DNA from 2 places in the Enterococcus sp. DIV1304_2 genome. Region 1 is predicted to be linked to the other one. Evidence: a T-box and tRNA genes for the amino acid it is inferred to sense, from the RefSeq annotation. Region 1 holds a T-box; the other holds one or more tRNA genes.

Region 1 (10,895 bases):
GTACTCCGGCGTCTTTCAACCGATCATTGTTCGTCGTTCGTCGGTGAAAGGTTATGAGATCATCGCAGGTGAACGTCGTTTCCGGGCGTCTAAGTTAGCTGGCAAAGAAACGATTCCTGCAATTGTCAGAGATTTCGACGAAGAAGCGATGATGCAAGTTGCAGTTTTAGAAAACTTACAACGTGAAGACTTGAATCCTTTAGAAGAAGCAGAAGCTTACGAGATGTTGATGAAGAACTTAAAGTTGACACAAGCTGAAGTCGCAAGTCGTTTAGGGAAAAGTCGTCCTTATATCGCAAACTATTTGCGTTTATTGACATTGCCTGATTTAGTGAAAGAAATGGTCCAAGATCAACGATTATCTATGGGACAAGCTCGTACGTTACTTGGATTAAAAAATAAACAATTGATATTAAAATTAGCCAATCGTGTCGTCACAGAAAATCTAACGGTTCGACAATTAGAGCAGATTGTTTCCGAGCTGAATCAAAATGATGGGCAAGAAAAGAAAAAAATCCCACGTTTAGCAAAGGAAAAACCGTATTATATCCGTGAGAGTGAAGATCGCTTGATGGATAAATTTGGAACAAGTGTCGCCATCCAAGAAAAGAATGGGAAAGGTAAAATCGAAATCGAATATCTTTCACAAAATGATTTAACTAGAATTCTTGATATTCTAAATATTCAATTTGATGAAGAATAAACAGAGGGAGGCTATGTTATGTACGACTTACATGATATCGTAGAAATGAAAAAACCTCATGCTTGTCAAACGAACCGTTGGGAGATCATCCGAATGGGCGCTGATATCAAAATCAAATGTATGAATTGCGGTCATATCGTGATGATGACCCGTCGAGAATTTGAGAAAAAAATGAAAAAAGTACTTGAAAAAAATGTAGAGAAAGAGTGAATGAATTTATGGCATTAACTGCTGGAATTGTGGGTTTACCCAACGTAGGAAAATCAACTTTGTTCAATGCAATTACAAAGGCGGGAGCAGAGGCTGCCAACTATCCTTTTGCGACTATTGATCCAAATATTGGAATGGTTGAAGTACCTGATTGGCGTTTACAACGTTTAACAGAATTAGTAAAACCAAAGAAAACTGTACCAACAACCTTTGAATTTACAGATATTGCTGGAATCGTTAAGGGGGCAAGTAAAGGTGAAGGATTAGGAAACCAATTTTTAAGTCATATTCGACAAGTAGATGCAATCTGTCATGTCGTTCGTTGTTTTGACGATGACAACATCACACACGTAGAAGGACGTGTCGATCCTTTAGCAGATATCGATACGATCAATCTAGAGCTTGTCTTAGCAGATTTAGAGTCAGTGACGAAGCGCTATACACGTGTGGCAAAAATTGCAAAAACAAAAGATAAAGATGCAGTCGCTGAATTAGCGGTGTTAGAGAAAATCAAACCAGTATTAGAAGATGGACGTTCAGCACGTTCGATCGAATTTACAGAAGAAGAACAAAAAATCGTTAAATCTTTATTCTTGTTAACAACAAAACCGATCTTGTATGTGGCGAATGTGGCAGAAGATGAAGTAGCAAATGCAGATGCGAATGAATATGTTCAAGCAGTCCGCAATTTTGCTGCAGAAGAAAACGCAGAAGTGATTGTCGTTAGCGCCAGAGCAGAAGAAGAAATTGCTGAGCTGGATGACGAAGATAAAGCAGAGTTTCTTGAAGCATTAGGCATTGAAGAGTCAGGGTTGGATCAATTGATTCGTGCGGCGTATGACCTATTAGGATTAGCAACATACTTTACAGCAGGTGAACAAGAAGTTCGTGCGTGGACGTTCAAAAAAGGAATCAAAGCGCCACAAGCTGCAGGAATCATCCATACCGATTTTGAACGTGGCTTTATCCGTGCAGAAACAGTCTCATTTGAAGATTTAGACCAATACGGAACGATGCACGCAGCGAAAGAAGCCGGACGTGTACGATTAGAAGGGAAAGACTATGTCGTTCAAGATGGCGACGTTATGTTATTCCGTTTTAATGTATAAAAAGGCTATCATACGGTGTATGTGATATGTTAAAATGTCTTTTGTGACAACCGTCAGCGTCTAAGGAGGACTGTAAAATAATGGAAGCAGAACAGTTACGCGAAATCGTAAAAGAAAATGCGCAGTTAGAAGAACAACTAACAAAACGTAATCAACAATATATTTTTGACTTAAAGAAGTCGCTAGAAGCAGCGAATTTATCAGAAGAAGAAAAAGTAACGGCTTTGCATGAGATGTTACCCGTTTTAGTATCCGAACAAAAAGGTGGGAAAACAGCCCGCCAATTATTTGGAACGGTATCTGAAAGAACAGAAGCAATCATCAATAAACCGGTTGAAGTGAAAACTTCTTCGACACCAACGTTGATGTGGTTGGACAATACATTACTCTTACTCGGATTATTGAGTGTCATGATCGCAATCACTGGATTGTTTTCACGTGAAACAACGCCTGCTTATGGAATCACCACACTTGTACTAGGTTCAGCTATTGGTGGATGGGTCTTTTACTTGATGTACAAGTATATTTACCAGTATGAGTATCCAGGTGCTGATCGTAGTAAAAAACCTGGAATGGGTAAAACCTTGTTGATTTTGGGTGGAACGACATTGATCTGGGTCATTGCTTTTTCAGCAACAACCTTGTTGCCACCAATCGTTAACCCGTTATTAGATCCAGTAGTGATCATCATCATCGGTGCAGCAGCTCTTGCGTTGCGTTACTATTTAAAGAAAAAATATGGCATCGTTGGCAGTCTTTCTGTTCCAAGAAGATAATTTATTGGACTTAGAAATTATGTGACTTACGAGACGAACAATAAAGAAGAGAATGTGTTAGCATTACGCTGCCCGTTCTCTTTTTTATTGTTTATTTCTATTGATTTGACAGTGACGACCATGATCTCAAAACACTCTTTTATTATTATAAAAAATAATAAAAGAGTGTTATTATCAAATAATAGAGATAATCACTGATGTTATAAAACATGTTGAGCGAGATAGTTAAACGATGAGGGGTGAATGAATATGAAAAAAGTCAAATGGATATTTTCTATCAATGCTGACGGAGTGCCTCTGTTTGGTTATGCCGGAATCAAAACTGGACAATTTATTCTTGGGCATGGAAGAAAGTTTCAAAAAGAAATGCGGTCTGTTTTAGGACCAGAAATCGAGCTGGATTTCATTAGCTATAATACAAGAAACCCAGAGACACTAACTGCTGATTTATTTGTGTATACCGATGTCGATGAAAAGTATCTTGACGAAGAGACGAAGAAAAAAGGCTTAAGCATTCCCTATAAACTATATTATTTGAATGAGATTGAAAAGATCAAAGAATCGATCGAAGCAAATGTTTAAAAAGTGAATCGCATCTTTTCTTTCTTGAAGTGTACTCGTTTCAGTTTAGTAAAAATATTGAGTAAGAAAAAAGAACGTGCAGTGTAAGACGAAAGCGCTAACTAACATTTGATCTTGATCAAACATTAGGAGACGCTTCATTATGCTGGTACGTTCTTTTTTTAGGATTCACTGAGTAGTTCCTTAGAAAAAACAAGGGATTAGTAGAAGTTGTTGACTTACAAAAGAAAATCGATTATTTTAGTAGATAAACTAAACAAGAGGAGTGGTACTAAAAATGTCCAACTGGGAAACAAAGTTCACGAAAAAAGGATTTACTTTTGATGATGTCTTATTGATACCAGCAGAAAGTCACGTGTTACCAAACGAAGTGGATATGAGTGTACAATTAGCAAAAAATATCAAATTGAATATTCCTATCATCAGTGCAAGTATGGATACAGTTACTGACAGCAAAATGGCGATTGCTATGGCAAGACAGGGTGGTCTAGGTGTCATCCATAAAAACATGACAATCAGCGAACAAGCAGACGAAGTACGTAAAGTGAAACGTTCTGAAAGTGGTGTAATCATTGACCCATTCTTCTTGACACCACAACACTTGGTCGCAGATGCTGAAGAATTAATGAGCAGATACCGTATCAGTGGAGTTCCAATCGTCGAAACATTGGAAAACCGCAAATTAGTAGGAATCATTACAAACCGTGATATGCGTTTTGTTACAGACTTCCATATCGAAATCAGCGAAGTCATGACAAAAGAAAACTTAGTAACAGCCCCAGTAGGCACTTCTCTAAAAGATGCAGAAAAAATCTTACAACAACATAAAATCGAAAAACTACCGATCGTTGATGATGCAGGTCGATTAAGTGGTTTGATCACGATCAAAGATATCGAAAAAGTAATCGAGTTTCCAAATGCAGCAAAAGATGAACATGGTCGTTTGTTGGTAGCTGCAGCAGTTGGTGTGACGAGTGACACATTTGAGCGTGCCCAAGCGTTACTTGATGCTGGCGCAGATGCTATCGTCATCGATACAGCTCATGGACATAGTGCGGGCGTGATCCGTAAAATCCAAGAAATTCGTACAACCTTCAAAGATGCAACGTTGATTGCCGGTAATGTGGCAACAGCAGAAGCAACAAAAGCGTTATACGATGTTGGTGTTGACGTGGTGAAAGTAGGTATCGGACCTGGTTCGATTTGTACGACACGTGTGGTAGCTGGTGTGGGTGTTCCCCAATTAACAGCCATTTACGATGCAGCTTCAGTTGCGCGCCAATATGGAAAAACCATTATTGCAGATGGTGGGATCAAATATTCTGGTGATATCGTCAAAGCTTTAGCAGCGGGTGGACATGCGGTTATGTTAGGTAGTATGTTGGCAGGAACCGATGAATCTCCAGGTGAATTTGAAATCTATCAAGGTCGTCGCTTCAAGACATATCGTGGAATGGGTTCATTAGGCGCCATGGAAAAAGGCTCAAAAGACCGTTACTTCCAAGGTGGCACGAATGAAGCCAATAAGTTAGTGCCAGAAGGTATTGAAGGCCGCGTAGCATACAAAGGAAGCGTAGCAGATATTCTCTTCCAAATGATCGGTGGCTTAAAATCTGGAATGGGTTATGTTGGCTCTGCAAACCTAAAACAATTAAGAGATGATGCACAGTTCATTCAAATGAGTGGCAGTGGGCTGAAAGAATCTCATCCACATGATGTACAAATTACGAAAGAAGCACCAAACTATTCTGTAGAATCATAATCAAACTTCTTGATCAAAAAAAAGCAGCTAAGCAATTCGTGCCAACGAATCACTTAGCTGCTTTATTGTTTATTTGATTACTTTTAGGTTCCCCATGTAAGGCACGAGTACTTCTGGAACTGTGACTGAACCATCTTCATTTTGATAGTTTTCAAGGATGGCAGCAACCGTACGGCCAACTGCTAAACCAGAACCATTCAGTGTATGTGCATAATGGATTTTTCCATCTGCATCTCGGTAACGGATCATCGCACGGCGCGCTTGGAAATCTTCACAGTTTGAGCAAGAACTGATTTCACGATACGTATCTTGTGCAGGGATCCATACTTCTAAATCGTACGTTTTCGCTGCTGAAAAGCCCATATCTCCAGTTGATAATGTCATAACACGGTAAGGTAAGTGTAATTTTTTCAAAATGTCCTCTGCGTCAGCGGTCATTTTTTCAAGTTCTTCATATGAATGTTCTGCATCAGCGAATTTCACCATTTCTACTTTATTGAACTGATGAAGACGAATCAATCCACGAGTATCACGACCGGCACTACCTGCTTCTGAACGGAATGCTGGGCTAAGTGCAGTGAAGTAAACAGGTAAATCTTCTTTTGCTAAGATTTCATTGCTGTAGTAGTTTGTTAAAGGAACTTCAGCTGTTGGGATCAAAGTTAAATCTGTATCAGCTAATTGGAAAACATCTTCTTTAAATTTAGGAAATTGACCAGTACCAAACATAGCTTGGCTGTTTACAGCGTAAGGTGTCATCATTTCAGTATAGCCATGTTCATAGACGTGTTGATCTAACATAAAATTATAAAGGGCACGTTCTAAGCGAGCACCTAATCCTTTATAGTAAACAAAGCGGCTTCCTGATACTTTTGCCCCACGTTCAAAATCAAGAATACCTAGATTTTCAGCAATTTCCCAGTGAGGTTTTGGTTCAAAAGCAAATTGACGAGGTTCACTCCAGCGACGAGCTTCCACGTTATCCTCTTCATCTTTACCCACCGGCACAGAATCATGAGGTAAATTAGGGAGAGTTGTAGCGATTTGTTGTAATTTTTCATCAACTTGTGCGACTTCTTCGTCTAGTGCTTTGATTTTCCCACCGACTTCTTTCATTTCAGCGATCTTCGCAGTTGCATCTTCTTTATTACGCTTTAATTGGGCGATTTCAGCAGATACATCATTACGGTATTTCTTCAATTCTTCACTTTCAACCAACAATTTTCTACGAGATTCATCTAACTCCACGAACTCCGCTAAGATTTCTTTTTTAACGCCACGTGACGTTAATTTTTCTTGTACATAATCAACATTTTGACGGATCATTTTAATATCTAACATTACTTTTCCTCCTTTTTTATATAAAAAAAACCAGCTCATCCAAAGAAATATCTTGGGACGAACTGGTTTGAGTTTCGCGGTACCACCCAAGTTCAGTCTGTAGAGACTGCACTTGTAAACAGATAACGGCTGTTGCCGACCATTCTTATTTCGAAAGGCACATTGGGTGAACTGGAACTTCGAAATTATTTTTTACTGATTTGCACCAACCATCAGCTCTCTTGAAAAAAATAAAATGTACTGGGTTCACTGTTTTCTTCTATTTGTATTCTAAGAATAGCGAAAAATTTAGTTTCCGTCAATATGTTCTGTCAGATTGCCGACTAACTTTTCATTTTTTTTAAGCGGGAAATGCATGATAAAAGACGTCCAATCTTGATCTGACTTCGCATAGATATAGCCACCGTGCAATGCTACGATACTTTGTGCAATGGCTAGACCAAGCCCTGTCCCGCCAGTTTCTTGTGAACGGGATTCTTCCACGCGGTAAAATCGATCAAATAGATTGTCAATGGCTTGTTGAGGAATCATGGCACCATTGTTTTTGACAACAACGATGACTTCTGAACCAAGTTGTTCAATTTCAATGATGATTTTAGTAGCTCCTTTGCCATATTTTAGGGCATTGGTTAATAAATTATTGAATACGCGAACCAACTTTTCGGTATCACCATCCATGATCAGTGAATTGATTGGAGATTCAACAAAAATTTGAATATCCTTTTTAGAAGCTTCTAGTTCAAAATCAGCTGCCAATTGTTCAATCAATTGGATCAAATCAAATGCAGAAAAATTCACAGGAACCGCCGGCTGACGTACCTTGGTATACTCGAACAGATCTTCTACCAATGATTTCATTTGTTTCGCTTTGACATAAGCAGTGTGAGTATATTTCAACAAATCTTCTTCTGTTTGATATTGACCATCTTCAATAAGACCTAAATAGCCAATAATTGATGTTAAAGGTGTGCGAATATCATGACTGACGTTTGTAATCAGTTCGTCTTTTGATTTTTCGATTTTACGTTCGTCTTCAATCGCCGCTACCGTACTGTCCACTAAGCCATTGATACTTTTGACTACACGACTAAGATCGCCGCTTAATTCGAAAGGGATACGATGGTCATAATTGCCATTAGCGATATAATGCAATTCACTAATAATGTGTCGCAATTGCATTTGTCGGTAGCGACGAATCAATCGCCAGTATAATACACCAACATCTAATAGAAAGAACACAGGAAAAATGAAGTTTCGACCATTCCAAAACAAATCACTATCTAAACGCTGGGCAAAGATATTTTTAGAATCCCAAATAGCGTTTGTCAAAGAAGGTGAACTACTGATGATCGAACTGATAATGACCAACATCGCTACATTCAATAGAAGCAGAAGGATGATCGTAATGATTCCTTCTGCTAATAATTCACTGATTTCTTTAGATGTCAGATTGATCCGGCGTCGTTTTTCGATCACTTTTTTATCTTGCATCAATTTTATAGCCCACTCCCCAAACGGTTTGAATGACTTTTTCTCCGCCAGTTGCTTCTTCAATTTTATCTCTTAGATGACTAACATGAACCATTACTGTTTTAGCAGAAACGATACTTTCTTGTTTCCAGACACGTTCAAAGATCTCATCTGCACTGAATACATGGTTAGGATGACTTGCAAGGAGATATAGAATACCAAATTCTAAGGCAGTCAGTTGGATTTCTTTTCCATCGATTGTTTTGACTTCATGTGAGTCTTTATTGATGATCAAGGCATTTACTTCTAGGACATCCGGTTGATCTGGTGTCACTTGCATTTTTGTGCGACGTAACAAAGATTTCACACGAGCCATTACTTCAAGAGGATTAAATGGTTTTGTTACGTAATCATCCGCTCCAGCTACTAATCCTTTGATTTTATCCATATCAGTCGTTTTCGCTGTTAACATAATGATCGGGATTTGTGATTCTTTTCTTAATTCTTTTACTACTTGCATGCCATCCATTTCAGGCATCATGATATCTAGAATAAGTAATTCAATATCAGGGATTGTTCGTACTTTTGATAATGCTTCTTTTCCATCATAGGCTTTTACTGCTTCGTAGCCTTCATTGTGTACGTAGATACTAAGTAATTCAACAATTTCCTTGTCGTCATCTGCGATTAATATTTTCATAAATAGATCCTCCATCGATTAATGTGTTTACTCTTAATATTTTAGCAAAAAAAAAGATAAATAGATAAAAGCAGCGCTTTGTTAAGGAAAATTTTAGAAGAAGAGGGGGTAGAAGGAGGGAAATCTAAGATAAAGGAGGAAACTAAAATAGAAAGTGATGTAAATCAAGGAGAAACATCATTTAAACGAAGTAATAAATTGAGAACGCTTACACAACAATAGTAAGAAAAAAAGAAATTTGATCAAACAAATTAAAAGGTGAACATTATCTTAGTGAAACTAGTTTAAACAGGAGAAAAAACACGAAAAAAACGAATGATTTTGTGCTTCCTGTTTTTAATGATCGACTCTCTTAAAAATGTTGATAAATCAGCCTTTTTTTAGTTGACTTTCAAAATTGATGTTGGTATATTATTATTTGTTCGAAAGAACGGAAAACAAACAAATCGATTCTTAAAATTAGTGATTGACATGTTTGTTGACACATGATAAGATAACGAAGTTGCTTTGGAGTGATTCACTGATTGAAGTTAGTTTCGCAAAGAAAAAAACGAAAAAAGTGATTGACAAATAACAAACAACAAGTTATTATAAGTGAGTTGCTAAAACGACCTCGTGAAAAACGAGTTCAAAAAACTTTTAAAAAATAGTTGACAATCATTCGAGAGTTTGCTAAGATATAAAAGTTGCTACGGCAATCACAAATGATAAATTGAGGCAGTTGTGTTTCAATTATCATGTAGACCTTTGAAAACTGAACAAAGTAAGACAAACCAAATGTGTAGGGCGTCTTGATTCAATTCAAGACAACAAACATTTTTAACAAGCAAGCAATATGCTAGCAAACAATTGAGCTTAACAATCGCAAGATTGTTCTAACTTTTATTTATGAGAGTTTGATCCTGGCTCAGGACGAACGCTGGCGGCGTGCCTAATACATGCAAGTCGAACGCTTCTTTCCCCACCGGAGCTTGCTCCACCGGGGAAAGAGGAGTGGCGAACGGGTGAGTAACACGTGGGTAACCTGCCCATCAGAAGGGGATAACACTTGGAAACAGGTGCTAATACCGTATAACAATCGAAACCGCATGGTTTCGTTTTGAAAGGCGCTTTACGGTGCCGCTGATGGATGGACCCGCGGTGCATTAGCTAGTTGGTGAGGTAACGGCTCACCAAGGCCACGATGCATAGCCGACCTGAGAGGGTGATCGGCCACATTGGGACTGAGACACGGCCCAAACTCCTACGGGAGGCAGCAGTAGGGAATCTTCGGCAATGGACGAAAGTCTGACCGAGCAACGCCGCGTGAGTGAAGAAGGTTTTCGGATCGTAAAACTCTGTTGTTAGAGAAGAACAAGGGTGAGAGTAACTGTTCACCCCTTGACGGTATCTAACCAGAAAGCCACGGCTAACTACGTGCCAGCAGCCGCGGTAATACGTAGGTGGCAAGCGTTGTCCGGATTTATTGGGCGTAAAGCGAGCGCAGGCGGTTTCTTAAGTCTGATGTGAAAGCCCCCGGCTCAACCGGGGAGGGTCATTGGAAACTGGGAGACTTGAGTGCAGAAGAGGAGAGTGGAATTCCATGTGTAGCGGTGAAATGCGTAGATATATGGAGGAACACCAGTGGCGAAGGCGGCTCTCTGGTCTGTAACTGACGCTGAGGCTCGAAAGCGTGGGGAGCAAACAGGATTAGATACCCTGGTAGTCCACGCCGTAAACGATGAGTGCTAAGTGTTGGAGGGTTTCCGCCCTTCAGTGCTGCAGCTAACGCATTAAGCACTCCGCCTGGGGAGTACGACCGCAAGGTTGAAACTCAAAGGAATTGACGGGGGCCCGCACAAGCGGTGGAGCATGTGGTTTAATTCGAAGCAACGCGAAGAACCTTACCAGGTCTTGACATCCTTTGACCACTCTAGAGATAGAGCTTCCCCTTCGGGGGCAAAGTGACAGGTGGTGCATGGTTGTCGTCAGCTCGTGTCGTGAGATGTTGGGTTAAGTCCCGCAACGAGCGCAACCCTTATTGTTAGTTGCCATCATTTAGTTGGGCACTCTAGCAAGACTGCCGGTGACAAACCGGAGGAAGGTGGGGATGACGTCAAATCATCATGCCCCTTATGACCTGGGCTACACACGTGCTACAATGGGAAGTACAACGAGTCGCGAAGTCGCGAGGCTAAGCTAATCTCTTAAAGCTTCTCTCAGTTCGGATTGTAGGCTGCAACTCGCCTACATGAAGCCGGAA
Region 2 (10,895 bases), 1.2 Mb from region 1:
GCCGTTATTACCAGGAAGCCAACCTTGGACCATCAATAATCCGGTTAAAAATAGCAAAGAACAGATTCCAACACCCAACACATGCGCTAAATAGCGCTTCGCCGTCATTTTCTTTTGACTCTCAGGACCAATCAATTGATAAAAAAAGCGTTCGATTGGTTGGATGAAACGTACATATTTTGGTGTTTCCCCTGTCATGATCAACTTGATGTACCACCCAAGAGGTGCGGCTAAAACGAGTAGAATAAAAAAGAAAAACAACCCTTGAAATACTGCACTCATCATTGCTCTTCCCCCTTAAATAAAAACCAGAATAGATAAGCTAACAAAATAATACTGATACAACCTAAAAATAAGATCATTTTCTTCCTCTCCTTTGTTTTCATCATAGACAAAGGACTATAAAGATAGTGTTAATATTCAAGAAATTTCTTTATATGTTCTTTATACAACACAAAAAAACAGCTAAATCTTAAGGAGCAACGCTCGCTTGACTTAGCTGTTTCTCTATAAAAAAGACAAAAAAAAGATGCTCCCATGATCTTGAACATCTCCCTTTATTTCTTTCAATCCTCCATTTTATGCATCAATGATCAGAGCTTACTTTCTTACCCATTTTTGGAAGCGATGGGCATAATGGTTTTCTTGATCCGTGATACCGATATGTTCTTCTGCTAGTTCAAAATCACTAAAGTCGATTTCTCCAATATACGTATCTCCTTCAAACTCACCATCGATCAGTGTTCGCCAAATGATCCCAGTCTGGGGCAATAGTTCTTGAAAGATCCGACTTCCACCAGAAACATAAATATCTTCTGAAACAGTCTCCGCAAAAGCCAATAATTCATCGATTGAATGCATGACTTCTGCATTTTCTTTGACCTCAAAATCTTCTTGGGTAGTCAACACGATGATGTGGCGATAAGGAAGAGATAGATCGCCCATGCCTTCATATGTTTTACGCCCCATCACTAATAAACGATCCACCGTATGTTCTCTGAAAAAACGCATATCATTTGGCAAACGCCAAGGCAATAACCCATCTTTACCGATCAATCCATTCTTGTCTTGGGCCCACATGGAAATAAACATTTTGACTCGCTCCTTTCATCTACTACTTGATTATACTAAAAATAAAAAAGCTTGGGTACAGACCCAAACTTTTTTAGACATATTATTTTGTTTCGCGGTGCAAAGTAACTTTACGTTCGCGTGGGCAATATTTTTGCTTTTCCAAACGATCAGGATTGTTACGTTTGTTTTTGTTAGTTAGGTAGTTACGTTCTTTACAAGAAGTACACTCTAAAGTAATGTTTACGCGCATGATTTTCCCTCCCATTTATACTAGAATCCTCTAAGATGACTCTCAGACTTGATTATCTTACCATGATTTTTATCAGATTGCTAGCCTTTTTCACGATTTTGTTAAGTAGTTCTACTTGACGAGAAAAAAATAAGCACAGCAAAAATTGAAACAGATGATTTTTCTTTTTACCAAGTTGAGATTACACTTGTTATAGTAGTAAAATCAATTATTCTTTTAGGAGGAGTTAACTATGCCTTGGAATATGAAAGATTTTCCACCAGCCATGAAGAACTTGGAAGAATTGACGAAAAAGAAAGCAATCGATATCGGCAATGCGCTTTTAGATGAAGGCTATCCTGATGATCGTGCAATCCCGATTGCGATCAGTCAAGCGAAAGAATGGGTTGAAAGTGCAGATGAGAAAGAGAAGAAAGCTTTCTCAAAAGAGAAAAATCCACAAAAAAATGACAAGCATGATAGCAATCCACGAGCGGCGAAATTATTAGATGCTACAGTCGAAGTAAAGTTTGAAGAGGAGCACTGGATCGTTCGCTCAAAAGGAGCTGAAAAAGCAAGCAATCACTTCGACCATAAGGAAGAAGCCGTTGAAAAAGGCAAAGAAGTAGCTCGTAATAAAGAGACTTCCTTAATGATCTACAAAAAAGATGGTACATTCGAGCGAGAAGTGCATTATTGATTGTTCCTCATCGCTTGTTTGGATTAAAAAAGCAAGCAATGTCAATTTACGACAAAAAACGAAGAGTCTATCCATTATGGATCGGCACTCTTCGTTTTTTTATTCATTAGAAAAAATATTTTACCTTCTAAACTGTTACATATTGGATCGGTTCAGCTTGAGGAATCGTTTCATCCACAAAATAAACTTTGTACCACGTCAAGAAACTGAAAATCGTCCAAATCTTACGTTGTTCTTCACTTCTACCTTCATGATGGTCATCAAGTAATTGGATGATTTTCGCTTGATCAAAGAACTCTTTCGCAAAATCAGCTGTAAATAATTCTTTTACTTGGCGGTAGCCATGTTCTTCTTTAAGCCAAGCTTTGATCGGTACAGGGAACCCAAGTTTTACACGATTTGACCATTCCTCAGGCAGATGCTTATTCGCAGCTTGTCTAAAGACATCTTTCGTATTGTTTTGATTCAATAAATACTTGCTTGGGATCTGTTGTGCTAATTTCATCACTTCGATATCTAGTAATGGTACTCGCACTTCCAGTGAACTTGCCATTGAAAGTTTATCGGCTTTCAATAAAATATCTTTTGGCATCCATTGGTGTAAGTCAACATATTGCATCTTGTTGATCTCGTCTTGGATTCCTTCCGTTTTCGCATAATGTTCTGCCATGATTTCTTTGACTGTTGGGGCTTGTTGAAACTCTGGAGTCAACAGGTTGGCTGCTTCGTTTTCTTCAAAGATCCGTGCATGCCCGATAAAATATTCTTTGGCAGGCGCTAATGATTCATATAAATGGATCCTACCATGGAAATTACGCATCTTACCGATTTTTCTTCCTAAGTTATAGCGCGTTCCTTTAGGTAATTTTTTCAATCCTTGGGCAATCACTCGGATAAATTTTGAATTCGTGTGGAAGCCATACGATTGATAGCCAGCAAATAATTCATCTGCCCCTTCACCAGATTGAACGACTCGTACACTTTGTGCCGCAAGATTTGCTAAGAAATATAACGGTACACAAGATGGATTAGAATCCGGTTCATCTAAATGGTATTGGATCAAAGGGAAAGCCTTAAAGGACATGTCTCCATCAATGACAGCTGCGGTGTTATCCAAGTCAAGCATTTCTGTTAATTTACGCGCCTCGATTGCTTCATTATAGGTTTTATCATCAAAGCCTATTGAGAATGAATGGTCTGGTTTCAAAACAGAAGTCACATAACTTGAATCGACCCCACTTGATAAGAACGAGCCAACTTCCACATCACTGATCGTGTGTGCTTCGATCGATGCTTTCACAGTTTCATCAATTTGATCGATCCATTCTTGACGGCTTTGTGTGCCCTTTTCTTCAAAGTTCGCATCCCAATACTGTTGGATATCCATTTTGCCATCTTTGTAAGTGAAATAATGACCTTCTGGCAAACGATAGACACCTTTAAAGAAAGTTTCACCATTCAAAGGAGAATATTGGAACGTCATATATGGTTTCAATGCTTCCCGATTTAATTCTTTATTGAAATCTGGATGTGGTAAGAAGCTCTTGATTTCAGAACCAAACATCAATGTTCCGTTCATTTCAGCATAATAATATGGTTTGATCCCAAAATGGTCTCTTGCACCAAATAATTCTTTTTTCTCATTATCCCAAATCGCAAAAGCAAACATTCCACGTACTTTTTGCAATAACTCAGTGCCCCATTCTTCATAGCCATGCAGTAAAACTTCTGTATCTGCATGGGTTTTGAAAATGTGACCCGCGTCGATCAATTCTTTTCTAAGTGGTTGATAGTTGTAGATTTCTCCATTAAAAATAATGATCTTTGTTTGATCTTCATTGTAAATGGGCTGTGTGCCCCCTTCTAAGTCAATAATACTTAGACGTCTAAAACCCAAAGCCACATCACGATCAATGTATTCACCTGAACTATTCGGTCCGCGGTGAATGATGCGATCCATCATGTCATTGATGATTGCTTTTTTATTATCTTTGTCATTAACAAATCCTACGATTCCGCACATTTATTTCACATCCTACTAAAATTACTATTCCATTATTATGTCCACATGAATCTTATCACAGGAAGGCATCCAGAATGAATGATTTTCACTCTTACAATTTCGTCACATGAAAACAAATAAAAATGAAAAATCTCTATCTTTAAAAAAAGTAGACTCAACAATTAATTTAACATGTTTTATCCTAGGAAGCTACTGGATTCTCCTATAGTTTACAAATATTTCATGTTATTCATAAATAGGGAGATTTTTGTAGACGTATATCTTCAAAATAACAAGCGATTTCATTTTTTATTTCAATCTAAAATCTTCTTTACTTGCGCTTTGATAGGATACCTTTTATCCATCACTGTCTTTTACGTCGGCATGTAAGAAAATCATCATGCGAAAAAAAAGTCAGTTATTCTGTTTGGTAGAAACGAGAACTACTCGGCACAATATTAAAAAAACTTTTTATTTGCCTCTTATTACATTTGAAAATAACTGAGTAACTCTTTGTACTACCTGCTTCACTTTATATAATAGGTAAATTTCAAGTAATAAAAATCAATATACAATAACTGTAACCTGCTATCAAATCACTTGACGAAAAAACGAATTTCGGAGATGCTCAATTTAAGAACATATTTTATTTTAAAGTTAGGAAGGATCAACATGAAAATCGGAAAAGTACTATTGGGGATATTGTTAGGGGTAACAACTATTATTGGGGCATTTATGTTAGGAATCATGCTATTTCCTTTATTTGCCCCAGAAATCCAAAATACGGCAGTTCAAGAAGCCACGAATACTTCACAGACAAAAAGTACCGAACGTTCATTAACTACAACAGAAACAACAAGCGAAAAGAATCGACCATTTGCAAACCAAACACTTACAGAACAAAAGCAAACAGAAGATCCAGTTTTGGAAAAAGCAATGAATACACCTGCTACACCATTGAGTGCATTTAGCTCAGATCCTTATGATTGGGATTTAAATCAAGCGAATATCACGAACGGTACCGCTCAGTCTATCGGCTGGATTCAAGCAGAAGACGCAACTGGAAGAATAGAGGTAGAATATCACTGCTTCGCTTGCGACAAGAATTGGAGCGGCAGAAATTACGCCTATGAATGGAATGGGCAAACGACGACGACTAAAATAACTCCTTTCACGATCGTCGGAACACCTTGCGAACATCAAAAATCCCTAAAAAATCATGGCTATATTAGCTGATTTCAGATAAATAGAAAATATATTTAAAGAGAACAGATTACTTGAATACAAGAAAACAAGCGCAGAAACCAAAAAAGACTACACCGTTGTTTGGATTTCTGCGCTTATCTTCTTCTAAATAAAAATTATTTATTCCTCAAGCTAGGAAGCTAATTGATTTTTTTATTGCGAGCAACAAAAAGCAATAACTTGAGATTCAACGACAAAAAAATCAAGATTAGCAATCGCTACTTTAATAATAAATTTTTTTCCATCCTTTTTATTGCAAGATTTTTTTTAAACAACCTCTTCCATCATAGCGAAAAAATAATCCTCATGATCACTCAACCTTCCCGTATAATTTATACTATCAACGAACAAGACGTTGAAATAAATCAGGATGGTAGATATAGATGGCAATTTATTATTTTAACAAAAAAACAGATGATCGAGGAAATCACGAAGTCCACGTGATCTCATGTACGCATTGTCCAGAGGATGCACTTTTTATTGGCGTATTTTCTACATGTGAAGAAGCCCTACATAAAGCAAGCACAACCCACACATCCAAAAGTTTCGATGGATGTCGCTACTGTTGCAAAGACTGCCATAACGGTTGACTTTCAAGGGATAGCTAGGCTGTCCCTTGTTGTTTCTTTCTTTTTATAGAGAACTTTCTTTATACATAAAATAGACTGTGTTTGTAAATTTACAAATCACATGAGATGAGTATGTAAAATGATAAAAGGAGTACCAAAAGGGGAGTCAAAAAATATTCTAGGGTAAAAATTCAACAAAAAAGACACGATCTAAATCGTGTCTAACCGTTGGTATAAAAGGAAGGTACAGGATTTGAACCTGCGCGCCGGTGTTAGCCGGTTCGCCGGATTTCGAGTCCGGTGCATTACCACTCTGCCAACCTTCCATGCCTACTATTTTTAATCTTTTTTCTACAAATGTCAAGAGGTATTATGCACTCCAGTTCATCTTATTTGTTTTGTAAACTGGTCATTTAAATACCATAACTGTTATGTTTAAATTTGAAAACACTTTTCAAATTACAGGATTGGAATAAAATAGCTTACGGGACATTCGTCTTCTCGCACCACCAAAAAACGAAGAAACGGCGTTAACAGTAGAAGTAACCTCTTCGAAAAATAAGGCGCCATCCACAAAAATTTGAAGAACATTTTTCGTGGATGGCGTCTTATTTCTAGAGGCTAAACACTTCTGTCTCGACCTCATGCTGTTGTAATTAACGTATTTTTTCTGGGTTTTCAATTGCAAGTACAGAATCGACCGTCGTTTTGATGATCGAAATGATTTGCTCTTCTGTCGGATGCATAATACTAGAAGACATCAATGAAGCAATACCAGTGATGGTTACCCAAGTACCAGTATGAAGCGCATCAATATACTCTTCCGATAAATCTTTATAGCGGGCGTCCTCTTTTAATAACTTGCGGAAATAATTATAAGAAAAATCATGCATCTTTTGACCATTTCCATGCTCATCGATATATAAAGCCATATAAAGGCTATGGTTTTTCTTAGCGAAATAAATATAATTCAATCCTAAATCGATGATTTTATCTCCTGTACGCTCTACAGGAAACACTTCTTCTTCTAACTGTTGGAAGATAACATCTAATAGCGTATTTTTTAAATCTTCCATATTTTTGAACTCTAAGTAAATCGGTTGGGTAGATATCCCCATCTTCTTCGCGATATTTCGTGCAGTGAAACCTTTAAATCCTTCTTTAGCAACAACTTCATATGCAGCTTTCAGAATTTGATCCTTCGTATAGACTTTTCTTCTCATAATAAACTCCCCCACTTCATGCTACAGTCTCTGTTCTTTTATTTTAACCGATATTGATCAATTTTTGCAAATAATATACCTAAATTGTTATATTTTAAAGCATATATGTGTTTTTTATTGGTTTTCTCAATTTTCTAAATATTTTTTTACGTAATTTGTTTCCCCTTACAATTTTTGATTTTGTGTTGAATTTAAGTTGACCTAAAGTTTTCTTTCAAGTTATAGTTAAATAAAAAGGAAAAGAAGGTGTGTAATGAAGAATAAAAGTGACGTTATTTATATTCATCCTAAAAAAAGAATCATTTCTCAAAGGAAAAACTATTTTTACCTTATTTTTTCAGGATTGTTTTTTTTGATTATTGGCTTGCTCAGTGATTCTTTGACAAATAATCTTGTTGGACTAACGGTCATCATGACCTCTCCAAGTAATCTCTTGACTGATTATATTGCTTTAGGCGGATTTGGAAGCGCATTTATGAATGTAGGCTTACTTACACTCTCTTCTGTGTTACTCGCCTATCGCCATAAAGTCATGTTGAATGGTGCGATGTTTGCTTCCATATTGACTGTCGCGGGTTTTTCATTCTTTGGGAAAAATCTATACAATTCCATCTCCATTATCCTCGGTGTTTATTTATATGCCTATTTTATGCACAAACCATTTTCTCAATATGTAATGATTGGCTTATTTGGTAGTGCACTCTCTCCAGTTGTCAGCTATATTACGTTCGGGATGGGTTTACCAATCCTTCAAGGTGCTTTCTTGGGTAATTTAGCCGGTTTGATCGTTGGTTTTTTATTGCCGATCCTAGCTGTTCAGACTCTGACCTTTCATCGTGGTTTTACACTTTATAATATTGGTTTTACTTCAGGGTTGATTGCTATGTTGGTAACAGGTATTCTTCGGCAATTTAGTTATTCGATCGAAGTACACTCGATTCTTTCGACTGATTACCACCACGAATTGACTTGGATCATCTTTTTATTCTTTTTATCAACCGCTGTTTGTGGCTTCTTCTTTAACGCATTCAAATTGAAAGGATTACGTGAAATCTTTGAGTCTTCTGGAAAACTAACAACAGATTTCATCGGCACATCAGGTATCGGCGCCACCTTGATCAATATGGGCTTGGTTGGCTTGTTATTGATGTCTTACGTCTTGCTGATCGGTGGTGTGCTAAATGGGCCTGTGGTGGGAGGAATCATCTCAGTGGCTGGTTTCAGCTCATTCGGAAGTCATGTTAAAAATTGTTTTCCGATTTTGATTGGTATCTACATTGCCTCAATATTAGGAACGATGCATGATATGACCGATACGACCATGCTCGTAGCTGCGATTTTCGGTACAGGGCTTGCCCCGATCAGTGGATTTTATGGCGGCGTTTATGGAGTGATTGCAGGCTTTTTACATATTACTCTTGTCCATAATCTCAGTAACTTGCATGGAGGATTGAATCTATATAATAGTGGGTTTTCAACGGGATTTATTGCTGGTATACTAGTGCCTATCCTAGAAAATTTTACGTTTACCGGGAAGGGAAAGAACGCACATGGAAATGGAAAAAGAACTATCAAAGAGGATCATTGATGAATTTCTCACGTATCTTTACGAACACGAGATCAAGGAGATTCGTATTGGCTTAGAGTATACAGATGAAGGACTATATATCGAATTCCAAGGAACAACAAAAAATCCGCCAAAAGATTTGAATACATTGGCCTCACTGTTGAATACACCTAGAGATCCTAGTATGGAGATCTATTACCACGAGTTGCTAGGCACCCCTTCTCATGGCCAAGAATCCTATCGATTACTTGGGAATCTGATCGATGATGTAGAAATCATGTATGATTCGCCAATTTTAAACATCAAGATTTTTCGCCGAATTTAAATGTGAAATAGCCATGAACCTTTTATAGATCATAAAATTAAGTAAATAAGACTCTAGATGGATGTTTTATTTTGTTTCATCCTCTATACTTGGTTTGAACTTACAAAATTGTTTGTTGTTTCTCACTTGAAATAGTGGCGCGCAGTTACGCTTTTCAGGTAAAATACAATTATCAGATGAAAACCTCGAAGGAGTTGACTAGGGATGAACGTTGCAGTATCACGTAAATTAATGAATATTATATCGATCATCGGTATTGGTTTTTCAATTGCACTTACGATTTATTTTATTAATCTAGGCGTCTTTAAAGATTTGAACGCATTAAGAGGTCTTGTAGGTGATTCAATTATTTTAGGACCGATAATCTTTATCTTGATCCAAATACTGCAAGTCGTTATACCGATCATTCCTGGGGGGATCAGCACCGCAGCAGGTGTCCTGATTTTTGGTCCTTACGCTGGCTTTATCTATAATTACGTTGGTATTTGTATCGGTTCGATCATTATTTTCCTATTAGGTAGAAAATATGGAAAACCATTTATCCTGTCGATGATTAGTGATAAAACATATGACAAATATATTGGTTGGTTAGAAAACCAAAGTCGTTTTGAAAAGCTTTTTGCGCTAGCGATCTTCTTACCAGTAGCACCAGACGATGCCTTGTGTTTAATGGCTGGCTTGACAAATATCTCAGTCAAAAAATACACGTTGATTATTTTGATTGCTAAACCCTTATCGATCTTTTTGTACAGCATGGCATTGATTTATGGTGGTAACTTCCTGACTGGCTTGTTAGGATAATTTCTTAATAGATACACTGTGAGTACTGCAATGAAAGATTCCTGCAGTACTCCTTTTTTATGTTTTTTGCGCTATAATGTTAGGAGTAGGTGATAATAATGATCGTTTATTTAAAACGAAGTTTAGGAAATGCTTGGGACTTCCTTAAAGGAACACAAGCTTATTTTCGTGATGTAGTTCTGATGCATGGGTTTATTTTGTTTATTTGTTTGCCTTTGCTCGGTAGTATGACACGCTTGATTTTACAACGTGGGTCGATCGATTATCTTTCAACGGATAATATCCCCACACTGATTTCGCAACATCCAGGAGTTTTCTTCTCCTTGATTGCTGTCTTATTGTTGATTTTGCTCTTAGTCTATTTTGAGTTTACTTTTTTGCTAATGAGTGTTTATTTCATCAAAAAACAAGAACCAATTTCATTGAAGCAATTATTGCAGTTGACCATCCGACAAATAAAAAAAGTTCGTCCGATGATTTTTTTATTTTTCTTAGCTTACTTTTTTTTGATTTTACCAATCAGCGGATTAAGTTTTAATTCAGACTTACTTTCTAAAATAAAAATTCCTGCATTTATTATGGATTTTATTTTCACTAACCGCTGGATCATCGTAAGTTCTTTTCTACTTGTCTATGTCTTCCTCGGCTATATCGGGATTCGTTTAATCTTTGCATTACCTGAAATGATTTTAAGAGATCGCCCTTTTCGTGAAGCGATCCGTGAGAGTTGGCGTTTGACCAAAGCACGTTTTTTTGCGATTTCAGGTCAATTTTTAGTGATCAGTGGTACGATTTTATTGATTTCAACAATCAGTTACTTGGCAATCTTGTCAGGTCAGATCTTTGTTGAGGAATATTTCTCCGATTACTCATTGATTAGTGCTGTTTTTGCCATGACACTCTTACAAGGCGTTCTTTTGTTCAATATTGTGATGTCTACCGTCGGAATTTTTTACGTCATTGTAGACTTTATGGATGATGAAGGTTTCTTACCAGATATTCCCAGCTGGTTCTCTTCACAAGAAGTGCCCAAAAAACACACAGCTTTAAAAAATACTGCGTTTACTTTATTTGCTGTTTTCTTTGGTGTTGGTGTTTGTATTTACAATATGAATTACCTGACATCTGCTTCTGAAACAAAACCTTTAACGATTTCCCAT

The links. The T-box of region 1 lies ahead of serS (serine--tRNA ligase). A T-box ahead of a tRNA ligase gene usually reads a tRNA of that ligase, here a tRNA-Ser.
Region 2: it encodes a tRNA-Ser, which carries the amino acid that the T-box ahead of serS (serine--tRNA ligase) is inferred to sense. The anticodon was not compared.

The regions. Positions count from the first base shown of each region.
Region 1 is NZ_CP187851.1:3,037,661-3,048,555, reverse strand. It holds gene IGJ14_RS14040 (ParB/RepB/Spo0J family partition protein) at 1-703, shown strand, start outside; gene IGJ14_RS14035 (DUF951 domain-containing protein) at 722-913, shown strand; gene ychF (redox-regulated ATPase YchF) at 922-2,022, shown strand; gene IGJ14_RS14025 (DUF1129 domain-containing protein) at 2,103-2,798, shown strand; gene IGJ14_RS14020 (hypothetical protein) at 3,048-3,380, shown strand; gene guaB (IMP dehydrogenase) at 3,658-5,142, shown strand; gene serS (serine--tRNA ligase) at 5,212-6,483, opposite strand; T-box leader at 6,534-6,746, opposite strand; gene IGJ14_RS14005 (sensor histidine kinase) at 6,772-7,977, opposite strand; gene IGJ14_RS14000 (response regulator transcription factor) at 7,964-8,653, opposite strand; rRNA gene IGJ14_RS13995 (16S ribosomal RNA) at 9,538-10,895, shown strand, end outside.
Region 2 is NZ_CP187851.1:1,862,456-1,873,350, forward strand. It holds gene kdpA (potassium-transporting ATPase subunit KdpA) at 1-285, opposite strand, end outside; gene IGJ14_RS08565 (dihydrofolate reductase) at 601-1,092, opposite strand; gene rpmG (50S ribosomal protein L33) at 1,175-1,339, opposite strand; gene IGJ14_RS08575 (DUF2188 domain-containing protein) at 1,557-2,003, shown strand; gene asnB (asparagine synthase (glutamine-hydrolyzing)) at 2,131-4,026, opposite strand; gene IGJ14_RS08585 (hypothetical protein) at 4,678-5,241, shown strand; tRNA gene IGJ14_RS08590 (tRNA-Ser) at 6,058-6,145, opposite strand; gene IGJ14_RS08595 (TetR/AcrR family transcriptional regulator) at 6,476-7,042, opposite strand; gene IGJ14_RS08600 (DUF1576 domain-containing protein) at 7,296-8,630, shown strand; gene IGJ14_RS08605 (hypothetical protein) at 8,599-8,934, shown strand; gene IGJ14_RS08610 (TVP38/TMEM64 family protein) at 9,139-9,735, shown strand; gene IGJ14_RS08615 (glycerophosphoryl diester phosphodiesterase membrane domain-containing protein) at 9,837-10,895, shown strand, end outside.